Regions from separate parts of the Amycolatopsis sp. La24 genome, predicted to be linked through region 1. Evidence: riboswitches for the same ligand, from Rfam matches in the RefSeq annotation. Region 1 holds a riboswitch; the other holds the start of a gene.
What was found. A riboswitch is a leader RNA that binds a small molecule or an ion and turns the genes downstream of it on or off. The one in region 1 is predicted to bind cobalamin.

Region 1 (5,268 bases):
GTGTCGTCGATCTTGCCCGCGCGGTGTGCGGCTCGGGCTCGGCGGACCTCGCTGGTTTGCGGGAAGGAGCCGATTGTGGTGGTCGGTAGTGGGGGCAGGTTCAGGGATTTCTGTTGTGCCGCAGCGCGTTCTGCATACGGCGCGCGGACGGTGTCTACTGGGCGGAGTGCGTTGACTCGTGCACGGACGCTGGCGTCGTTGAGTTCGGCGGCTCCGGCTCGGTCGGTGACGGCCGCTCGGGCTGGAGCGAGGTCTGCGGTCTCTCCGCTTAGGGCTCGGCCTAGCAGGACGACCTCGTCCACCTTTTGCTTCGCGAAAGCCAGCCAGTTCTTGAGGCGCGGGGCGAGGTCTGTTTCCGCGTTCACGTCGTAGGGGACGTGAAGTAGCGAGCACGACGTCGAGATGCTCACGCGTGCGGCGGTGTCTCGCAGTTGCGCTGCGCGGGCTAGTGCGACGTCTGGGTCGGTGCGCCAGACATTTCGGCCGTCTACTACTCCGGCTAGGACTTCCTTGTCTCGCAGTGCTCCTTCTGCTGCAACTTTGTCCACAAAGGACTCATCGGTTACCAGGTCCACGGCTATTGCTTCGATGGGGGAGCGGGCCAGGACGCCCAGTGCTCGGCCGAGGCCGCCGAAGTATCCGGCTGCCAGGACCTTCGGGCGGTGGGGTTCCTTGGCCAGCCAGTGGTAGGCGCGGGTGAGTGCGTTGAACTCCGGCGTGGTTCGGTCTGTCGCGAAGGCTGGTTCGTCCAACTGGACCCATTCGACGCCCTCGTCGGCCAGTTTGCCCAGAAGTTCGGCATATGCGGGCAGTAGTTCGTCCAGCAGTTCCAGCGGGGTGAAGCCGGGTTCGGTGGGCTTGGCCAGCAGTAGGAAAGTGACCGGTCCGACGAGTACCGGGCGTGGCGTGATGCCTAGTGCCTTTGCTTCGCGGACTTCGTCGATCGGGGCGGTGCCGGTGAGTGCGAAGCGGGAGTTCGGGCCCAGTTCCGGGACCAGGTAGTGGTAGTTGGTGTCGAACCACTTCGTCATTTCGAGGGCGGGTGCGTCCGGGACTCCTCGCGCGGCGGCGAAGTAGGTGTCCAGCGGGGACAGGCCTAGGCGGGTGAAGCGCTCCGGCAGAGCGCCGAAGAGGGCGGTGGTGTCCAAGACCTGGTCGTAGAGCGAGAAAGTGCTGGACGGGATCGAGCCGAGGCCTTGGTCTCGCAGGGTTGTCCAGGTTTGCTCGCGCAGCTGCCGTCCGGCGGTCAGAAGGCCTTCTTCGGTGGTTTTTCCTGACCAATAGGACTCGAGTGCTCGTTTGAGTTCTCGGGCCGGGCCGATCCGCGGATAGCCCAGAACGGTGGTGCCGATCGTGGTCACAGCAATGCATCCTCACGTGCTCGCCGGAAGAGTCCGGGCACGCGGAAGTCGTGCTTCGGTCGGTGCCCTTCCCGCGAGGCCCGGACTCACGCACGCCGTCGGCGTGCGTGCCAGTGGCAGGTATTCGGACTCGTGGGCGTATCGCTCGTGCCTACCGGCTGTCGCTTCCCAGGCGGGGTGCCCAGTGCTTTACCGCGTTTCGCGGTGACAGCTTTCGTTCCCACATACCGCTGCGGGGCAGTCCCGGAATCGCACCGGGTTCCCTGTTGCCTCGCCGGGACGCGGCTGCGTCCTGGCGAACCAGTGGCGTGGGCGAGCTTAGCGGTTCCGGCTCGTGCGCGGCACAAGCCAGGCTCGCGTCCCGAAGTGCGGGATCGTCACGCCGCTGCCTGCCGGGTCAAGGGATGGGTGGCCAGCGGGGTGATGTCGAAGTCCGCGTACTTCCAGATCGGCAGGCTGGCAAGCGCCTCGTGGAGGGTATCGGCCTCCGGGGCCGTCCAGATGCCGACGTTGGCGCGCCGCCCTGGCAGCCGCCAGAAGTGCCGGAGCACTCCCTGCGCCATCAACTCGCGGCCGCGGGCGTGCTCCCGCGCGATGACGTCCTCGCGTTCGCCGTCCGGCAGCTCGTACACGCGAGACGTGTCGATGCGAATCAGAAAGTCCACGTCGTCCTCCTGGGTCGGTTCGTGCCGCCACGCTATCATCGATATTCGTCGAACATCGAACATATTGGGTACTCTGGTGCCATGGCTCGCCACCTCGACCACCCGGATCCGCGGGACGTCCCGCTCGCGCGCCTGCTGTCGGCGCTGGGCGACCCGGCCCGGCTGCGGATCATGGCGGTGCTGGCGGACCGCGCGGAGCATCCGCGCGGCGATTTCGAGGTCGGCGTGGGGCCGTCCACGCTGAGCCATCACATGAAAACGCTGCGCGAAGCGGGGCTGACCTGGCATCGTCTCGAGGGCACCCGCTGCTTCGTCTCGCTCCGCGAGGAAGCCTTCCGGTGTTTCCCGGACGTCCTGGAAAGCGTGCTGGCGGCGAACGAGACCTCGTGAAACGAAACTCGGCCACGCCCTGGCGAACCAGGAGCGCGGCCGAGTTTCAGCGTCTTTCCCGGAGCGGGATCAGTCCCAGTCGAGGGCACCGCCGGACTGGTATTCGATGACGCGGGTTTCGAAGAAGTTCTTTTCCTTCTTCAGGTCCATCGCCTCGGACATCCACGGGAACGGGTTTTCGTTCTCGCCGTAGATCGGGGTGAGGCCGATCTGCTGGGCGCGCCGGTCGGTGATGAAGTGCATGTACTGCTCGCACAGGTCAGCCGACAGGCCGAGCATGCCGCGCGGCATGGTGTCTCGGGCGTACTTCACCTCGAGCTCGCACGCGTCCTGCAGCATTCCGCGCACCTCGGCCTGGAACTCTTCGGTCCACAGGTGCGGGTTCTCGATCTTGATCTGGTTGATGCAGTCGATGCCGAAGTTCAGGTGGATCGACTCGTCGCGCAGGATGTACTGGTACTGCTCGGCGATGCCGACCATCTTGTTCCGCCGGCCCAGCGACAGGATCTGCGCGAAACCGGTGTAGAACCACATGCCCTCGAAGATCACGTAGAACGCCACGAGGTCGCGCAGGAACGCCTGGTCGGCTTCCGGCGTGCCGGTCTCGAAGTCCGGGTTCTCCAGGTTCTGCGTGTACTTCAGCGCCCACGCGTCCTTGTCTGAAATGGACGGGACCTCGCGGTACATGTTGAACAGCTCGCCCTCGACCAGGCCGAGGCTTTCGCAGATGTACTGGAAGGTGTGCGTGTGCACGGCCTCCTCGAACGCCTGGCGCAGCAGGTACTGGCGGCACTCCGGGTTCGTGATCTGGCGGTACACCGCGAGCACGATGTTGTTGGCCACCAAGGACTCCGCCGTGGCGAAGAAGCCGAGGTTGCGCTTGAGCATCTGCCGCTCGTCCTCGGTGAGGCCGTCCGGCGACTTCCACAGCGCGATGTCGGCCTGCATCGCGACCTCGGTCGGCATCCAGTGGTTGTTGCACGCCGCGAGGTACTTGTCCCACGCCCACCGGTACTTCATCGGCAGCAGCTGGTTGACGTCGGCGCGCGCGTTGATCATGCGCTTGTCGTCGACGTTGATCCGGGCCGCGCCGACCTCGATCTCGCCGAGGCCGGTCGCGTCCGTCGTTTCCACGTTCGTCATGGTTCAGGAATTCCTTACTGGCAGGCTTCGCAGTCGGGGTCGTCGATCCGGCAGGCAGCGCCCTCGGTGGCGACGAAGTCGACGTCGGTCTTCGGCATCTCCTTCGGCTCCGCCGGGACGGCCGCGGCGGGCGACGGCGACGGCGCGGGAGAAGCGGCCGGAACCGCGGCGGACGGCGACGGCGACGGTGCCGGGGAAGGCGCGGCGGCCGGAGCGGCGGCAGCCGGAGCGGCCGGGGCGGGGGTGGCGGAGACGGCGTTCAGCTTGCCGTCGGTGCCGCGCAGGGTGCTCTTCTCCACGTGCGTCGCGGACTGCGCCCGCAGGTAGTACGTGGTCTTGAGGCCCTTGTGCCAGGCGTAGCGGTACAGCTCGTCGAGCTTGCGGCCGCTCGGTGCCGCGATGTACAGGTTCAGCGACTGCGCCTGGTCGATCCACTTCTGCCGCACCGAACCGGCGTCCACGATCCACTTCGACTCGATCTCGAAGGCGGTCGCGTACAGCGCCTTGAGGTCGTCCGGAACGCGGTCGATCTGGCCGAGGCTGCCGTCGAAGTACTTGAGGTCGCTGACCATGACCTCGTCCCACAGGCCGCGCGCCTTGAGGCTCTTGACCAGGTGCGGGTTGACGACGGTGAAGTCGCCGGACATGTTCGACTTGACGTACAGGTTCTGGAACAGCGGCTCGATCGACTGGCCGACGCCGGAGATGTTGGAGATCGTCGCGGTCGGCGCGATCGCCATCACGTTCGAGTTGCGCATGCCGACGGTCTTGACGCGCTCGCGCAGCGGGGCCCAGTCCAGCGTCGTGGAGGTGTCGACGTCGAGGCCGTCGCCCTGGCGGGCGTCGATGAGCAGCTGCATCGAGTCGATCGGCAGGATTCCCTTGCTCCACAAGGAACCCTCGAACGTCTGGTACTGGCCGCGCTCCTCGGCGAGGTCGGTCGAGGCCGAGATCGCGTAGTAGGAGAGGTGCTCCATCGACACGTCGGCGAACTTCACCGCGTCGGCGGACGCGAACGGCACGCCCAGCTCGAACAGCGCGTCCTGGAAGCCCATGATGCCCAGGCCGACCGGACGGTGGCGCAGGTTGGAGCGCCGCGCCTCCGGGATCGTGTAGAAGTTGATGTCGATCACGTTGTCGAGCATGCGGACCGCGGTGCGCACGGTCTTCTCGAGCCGCTCAGTGTCCAAACCGGACGGAGTGACGTGCTTGAGCAGGTTCACCGAGCCGAGGTTGCAGACCGCGACCTCTTCGGTGTTCGTGTTCAGCGTGATCTCGGTGCACAGGTTGGACGAGTGCACGACGCCGACGTGCTGCTGCGGCGAACGCAGGTTGCACGGGTCTTTGAAGGTGATCCACGGGTGGCCGGTCTCGAACAGCATGGTCAGCATCCGCCGCCACAGCTCGACCGCGCGGACCTTGCGGAACACCTTGATCTCGCCGCGCGCGGCGGCCGCCTCGTACTCGCGGTAGCGCTGCGCGAACGCGTTGCCGTAGAGGTCGTGCAGGTCCGGCGTCTCGTTCGGGGAGAACAGCGTCCACTCGGCGTTCGCCTCGACGCGGCGCAGGAACTCGTCCGGGACCCAGTTGGCGGTGTTCATGTCGTGCGTGCGCCGCCGGTCGTCGCCGGTGTTCTTGCGCAGGTCGAGGAATTCCTCGATGTCGACGTGCCAGGTCTCCAGGTACGCGCACGCCGCGCCCTTGCGCTT
Region 2 (5,268 bases), on a different contig from region 1:
CCTCGCGCTGGTCGCCGAGACCGAGGTGCGCACGTTCGCGCACATCACCGGCGGCGGCCTCGAGGCCAACCTCGCGCGCGTGATGCCGCGCGGCCTCGTCGCCAAGCTCGAACGCGGCACGTGGACGCCCGCTCCGGTGTTCGCGCTGATCGGGCAGCGCGGCAAGGTCGAGCGCGCGGAGCTGGAGAAGACGTTCAACATGGGCGTCGGCATGGTCGCGATCGTGTCCGCCGAGGACGTCGACCGGGCGCTGGCGGTGCTCACCGCGCGGCACGTGCCCGCGTGGATCCTCGGCGACATCCAGCCCGCCGAAGACCCGGACGGCCCGCGCGCGGTGCTGTCCGGCGACCACCCGCGGTTCTGAAAGCCGCTTGCCTCGTCTTGAGACACTGAGGACATGGCGGAGGACGTACGCGTCGGCGCCCGGTTCGTGATCCCGGGCGCCGAACTGCGAGAGCGCTTCTCCCGATCCTCGGGACCGGGCGGACAAGGCGTGAACACGACGGACTCGCGCGTCGAGCTGTCGTTCGACGTCGCGGGCTCCGCCGTGATCCCGCCCGCGCTGAAGGAACGCATCACGGCCCGCCTCGGCACCCGCCTGGTCGGCGGAGTGCTCACCATCGCGGCCAGCGAATACCGCTCCCAGCTGATGAACCGCGACGCGGCCCGGGAGCGGCTCGCCGATGTGCTGGCGAAGGCGTCCGCGCCGCCGCCGGCCAAACGACGTCCCACCAAGCCGTCGCGAGGCTCGAAGGAACGCCGTCTGGCCGCGAAGAAACGCCGCAGCGACGTAAAACGCGGCCGCGGCGGGCGGTACGACGACTAGCTCAGCGACAGGTGCACGCACTCACCCGCGACCTGGTACCCAGCGCGCCGGTACACCGTCCCGATCCCCACATCGCCCGGCGTGAGGAATGCTGTCCGTGCACCGCGTTCGTGGGTTAAGCGCGTGAGGTGCGCGGTGATCGCCGCCGCGATGCCTTGGCCTCGGTGTTCTGCGGCTACGGCGATGCCGACGATTTCCGTTGCGCCGGAGACGATGTCCAGTGCGATTCCGCCGCCCACAACGGTTTCGCCGTGTTCGGCCAGGACGGTCAGGTAGTCGCGGTTGCGTTCGACATCGGCGTCCGACACGTCGGGCGACTCGCCGAAAGCGACGTTCTGCACGGACCGCAGGCGGCGGAACTCGTCGTCGGACGACGGTTCGCGCAGCTGAATGTGTTCTGGCGCAACACAATCGACGAGGTCTTCGGTGTCGCAGGTCATCACCGGCACGCGTCGTTCAAGCGTGAATCCGGCGGCGACGAGCGCTGCCTCGGCGTGGGGAGCGGCGTCGGTGAAGAACTCCAGCCGGGGCAGGAGATTTCGTTGCCGGTAAGCGGAAATCAGGAGAGCGATCTCGGCGGACGAAGGGTTCGCGCCGTCGTCGGGGATGGCGTAGTTCGCCATCGGATGAGAGCTGTCCTTGGCGAAAGTCGCCAGGAACGGGCCGATTCGCTCGGTTTCGCGGCCGATCGGTGCGGTCGCGCGGACGTATGCCTGAAGGGCGGACATCTCTGGTGGAAGCCTTTCGCGAAGAAGGAATGCGCGGGCAGCACAACAACTGGCAACCCCACGCCGGGCGCGCAGGCCGAACAGCTCAGGCCAGGCGGCCGGGGCGGGCCGTGGCGGAGCACATAGGCATTCCTTCGTCCGAAACGAACTTCCCGTTCATCGTCTCAGACCCGGCAAGCGAATTAACGGTTCAGCGCGGCGCGGGCCTGGTCCACGATCTGGGCCAGGTGCACGCCCCGGCGGACATCGCAGGGATGCGTGGTCGTTCCGCACGACACCATCGCGGCGAAGTCGTCCAGCAGCGCGGTGTACGCGTCGTTCGCCGTGCCGGTGCGGCCCAGCGTGCGGAGGCCGTGTTCGCCGAAGACCGAATACTCGACCACCGTCGGCTGGACCGGCAGGCGCAGGCTGAGCGTTGCGGTGCTCGTGATGCCGCCCTCGTGTTCGAGCAGCAGTTGCCACAGGTCTTCGGGACCGCGGTGTGCGGCGAGGACGTTGGTGATCGGGCCGAGGGCGGCGTCGAGCAGGTCGAACGCGTGCGGGCCGATGTCGGCGAGCGCGCCGCCGGCCGGATCCTGTCGCCAGGCCGAGGTCGCGTATTTGCCGCTGAGCAGTGCGCCCGACAGCCAGTGCACGCTGCCGCCTCGCCAGCCGCCGGCGGCAGTGACGCCGTCCAGCCAATCGCGCGTTTGCTGCGCGAACCGCAGCGTCAGCATCACCAGCGAAGCGACGCCAGCGGACGTCACGGCGTCCGCGAGACGCTGCGCCGTGGCCAGGTCGGGGGCGATCGGTTTCTCCAGGATCAGGTGCTTGCCCGCCTCCGCGGCCCGGGTCGCCAGCTCGGCCTGCACGGTCGGCGGCACGGCGAACGCGAGCGCGTCGACCTGCTCGAACAGCTCGTCCAGATCGCTGGTGGGCACGGCGTCGTAGGCCTGCGCCAGCGCGGTGGCGGCCTCCGGCCTTCGGCTCCACACCGCACTGAGCACGGTCCCCGGATGGTCCGCGAGCCCGGGGGCGTGCACCGTGGTGGCCCACGGTCCGGTTCCTACGAGGCCGACGCGCAGCTGGTCCTGTCCCACGCCCGGAAGTGTAGGTGTGTCCGCGGTCGCTTCCGGCGCGGCCTGCGGTGCGTTAACGTCGACAAGTTCTTCGCCACGAACGGGGGAAGCCGGTGAGAATCCGGCGCTGGCCCGCAACCGTGAGCGGCCCCGCGAGGGACCGCGAGCCGGATCGCCCGTCGTGGTCCGATCGATGCGAGGTACATCTGACATGCGGTTCGTGCACGCGCGGCACTGGGGGCGAGTCCTCGCCGGCTGCGCTCTTCTCGTCGCTACCGGTCTCGGCGGTGCTTCTTCCGCCTCGGCCACCACGCCCGGCAAGGGCACCGACGGCTACTGCCAGGACGACAACGGCGTCACGGTGATCGTCGATTTCCAGGGGCTTGGCGGGGAAACCCTCATCCGGTGCGCGCCGGGCAAGCAGGAAAACGGCGTCACCGCACTGCAAAACGCCGGCTTCGAAATCACCGGCGCGGGCAAGTACGGCCTGGCCGTGATGTGCAAGATCGAGAGCAAGCCCGCGGATCAGACCTGCACCGGCATGCCGCCGGAGAAGGCGTCGTGGAGCTTCTGGACCGCCACCAACGGCGGCAAATGGCAGTCGGCGCAGGTCGGTGCGCAGAGCTGGAAGCCGCCCGCCGGAGCATTCGAGGGCTGGTCGTTCGCGATCGGCAAGTCCTACACCGAGTATCCGCCGCCGCGCACCGAACCGGTGCGCAAGGCCAATGCGCCCGCGCAGGCTCCGGCGTCCACTTCGGACAGCGGGTTCTCGTGGGGACTGGTGATCGGCATCGTGGTCGTCGTGCTGCTCGTGGTGGCCGGGACGGTCGTCGCGGTGCGCCGCAGGCGTGCTGGGCAGTAGTCCGCGAGCGCTCCATCCCGGCGCGTGGTGGGTGTGGGCGCTCGCGCTCGCCGTCGCCGCGAGCCGGACTACGAATCCGGTGCTGCTCGCTCTGGTGATCGCGGTGGCCGGGTTCGTCGTGGTGCTCCGCCGCGGCGACGCGCCGTGGGCGCTGGCGTTCCGGATGTACGCCTGGATCGCCGCGGTGATCCTGGCATCGCGCGTGCTGTTCCGGATCCTGATCGGCGGCGAGGACGGCGGCCACATCCTGTTCACGCTGCCGACCATCCCGTTGCCGAGCGTCGCGGCCGGCATTCAGCTCCTCGGCCCCACCTCGGCCGAGGAGCTGCTCGGCGGGCTTTACGACGGGCTCCGGCTGGCGACGATCGTGCTCTGCGTCGGCGCCGCGAACGCGTTGGCGAACCCGAAACGCCTGCTCAAGGCGGTACCCGGGGCGCTGTATGAGGTGGGAACGGCGGTGACCGTCGCGCTGTCGGTGGCCCCGCAGCTGGTCGAGAGCGTGCAGCGGGTGCGTCGCGCGCGGCGGCTGCGCTCCGGGAAGACGCGCGGCTTCCGGTTCGTGAAGGGGATTTTCGTGCCGGTGCTCGCTGACGCCATGGACCGGTCGCTGCAACTCGCGGCGGCCATGGATTCGCGCGGCTACGGGCGGCGCGGCTACCTCTCCCCGCGCGTCCGGATGCTGATCGCGACCTGCGTGCTGGCCGGTTTGGTGGGTGTCGCGGTCGGGGTTTACGGCGTGCTCGACGGGTCCGCGTCGTGGCTTGGCGTGCCGATGCTCATCGCCGGTCTGGTGCTGGCCGCTGCCGGATTCGTCCTCGGCGGACGGCAGATCCGCCGCACGACCTACCGGCCCGATCCGTGGCGGCTGCCGGAAACGCTGGTCGCGCTGTGCGGCGTCGCGACCGCGGTGCTCGTGCTGCTCGCCGACCCGGTTTCGCTCACCACCCCGGCCAGCCCGCTGACCTGGCCGGAGCTGCCGCTGCTGCCGGCCGTCGCGGTGCTGATCAGTGTGCTGCCCGCTTGGTTCGCGCCGCGTCCGGCGCTGGTGTCGGAGGTCGCCCGATGATCGAGTTTTCGCACGTCAGCGTCACGTACGACGGGGCGGACCGGCCGGTGCTCCGGGACGTCGACCTCACGATCGAGGAGGGCGAACTCTGCCTCGTCGCCGGCCGTACCGGGGTCGGCAAGTCGACCTTGCTCGGTGCGGTCAACGGCTTGGTCCCGCATTTCACCGGCGGCACGCTGGCCGGCCGGGTCAAGGTCGGCGGGCTCGACACCGCGACGCATCCGCCGCGCGAACTGGCGTCGGTCGTCGGCGTGGTCGGACAGGATCCGCTGGCCGGTTTCGTCACCGACACCGTCGAGGAAGAACTCGCGTACGCGATGGAGCAGCTCGCTGTCGCGCCGGACGTGATGCGCAAACGCGTCGAGGAAACCCTTGATCTGCTGGGCATCGCTGAACTCCGCGACCGTCCACTTCGGACGCTCTCCGGCGGGCAGCAGCAACGCGTCGCGATCGGCGCGGTGCTCACGGCGCACCCGAGCGTGCTGGTGCTGGACGAACCGACGTCAGCGCTCGACCCGACCGCGGCCGAGGAAGTCCTGGCCGCGATCACGCGTCTGGTGCACGACCTGGGCACGACGGTCGTCGTCGCCGAGCACCGGATGGAACGCGTCGCGCAGTACGCCGACCGCCTGCTCTACCTACCCGGCGACGGCACCGTCGTCTCCGGGCAGCCCGCGGAGGTGTTCGCCGATACTGATGTCGCGCCGCCGATCGTCGAACTGGGCCGG

Region 2: it holds a riboswitch for cobalamin, as region 1 does, so the genes downstream of both, PUT80_RS18175 (hypothetical protein) here and metE (5-methyltetrahydropteroyltriglutamate--homocysteine S-methyltransferase) in region 1, are expected to answer to the same signal.

What each region holds. Positions count from the first base shown of each region.
Region 1 is NZ_JARACH010000032.1:32,944-38,211, forward strand. Features, by position in the region: gene metE (5-methyltetrahydropteroyltriglutamate--homocysteine S-methyltransferase) at 1-1,361, opposite strand, end outside; cobalamin riboswitch at 1,476-1,664, opposite strand; gene PUT80_RS27055 (muconolactone Delta-isomerase family protein) at 1,739-2,026, opposite strand; gene PUT80_RS27060 (metalloregulator ArsR/SmtB family transcription factor) at 2,108-2,416, shown strand; gene PUT80_RS27065 (ribonucleotide-diphosphate reductase subunit beta) at 2,486-3,559, opposite strand; gene PUT80_RS27070 (ribonucleoside-diphosphate reductase subunit alpha) at 3,574-5,268, opposite strand, start outside.
Region 2 is NZ_JARACH010000017.1:78,317-83,584, reverse strand. Features, by position in the region: gene purM (phosphoribosylformylglycinamidine cyclo-ligase) at 1-364, shown strand, start outside; gene arfB (alternative ribosome rescue aminoacyl-tRNA hydrolase ArfB) at 398-826, shown strand; gene PUT80_RS18185 (GNAT family N-acetyltransferase) at 823-1,554, opposite strand; gene PUT80_RS18180 (Gfo/Idh/MocA family oxidoreductase) at 1,737-2,633, opposite strand; cobalamin riboswitch at 2,681-2,811, shown strand; gene PUT80_RS18175 (hypothetical protein) at 2,824-3,474, shown strand; gene PUT80_RS18170 (CbiQ family ECF transporter T component) at 3,461-4,540, shown strand; gene PUT80_RS18165 (ABC transporter ATP-binding protein) at 4,537-5,268, shown strand, end outside.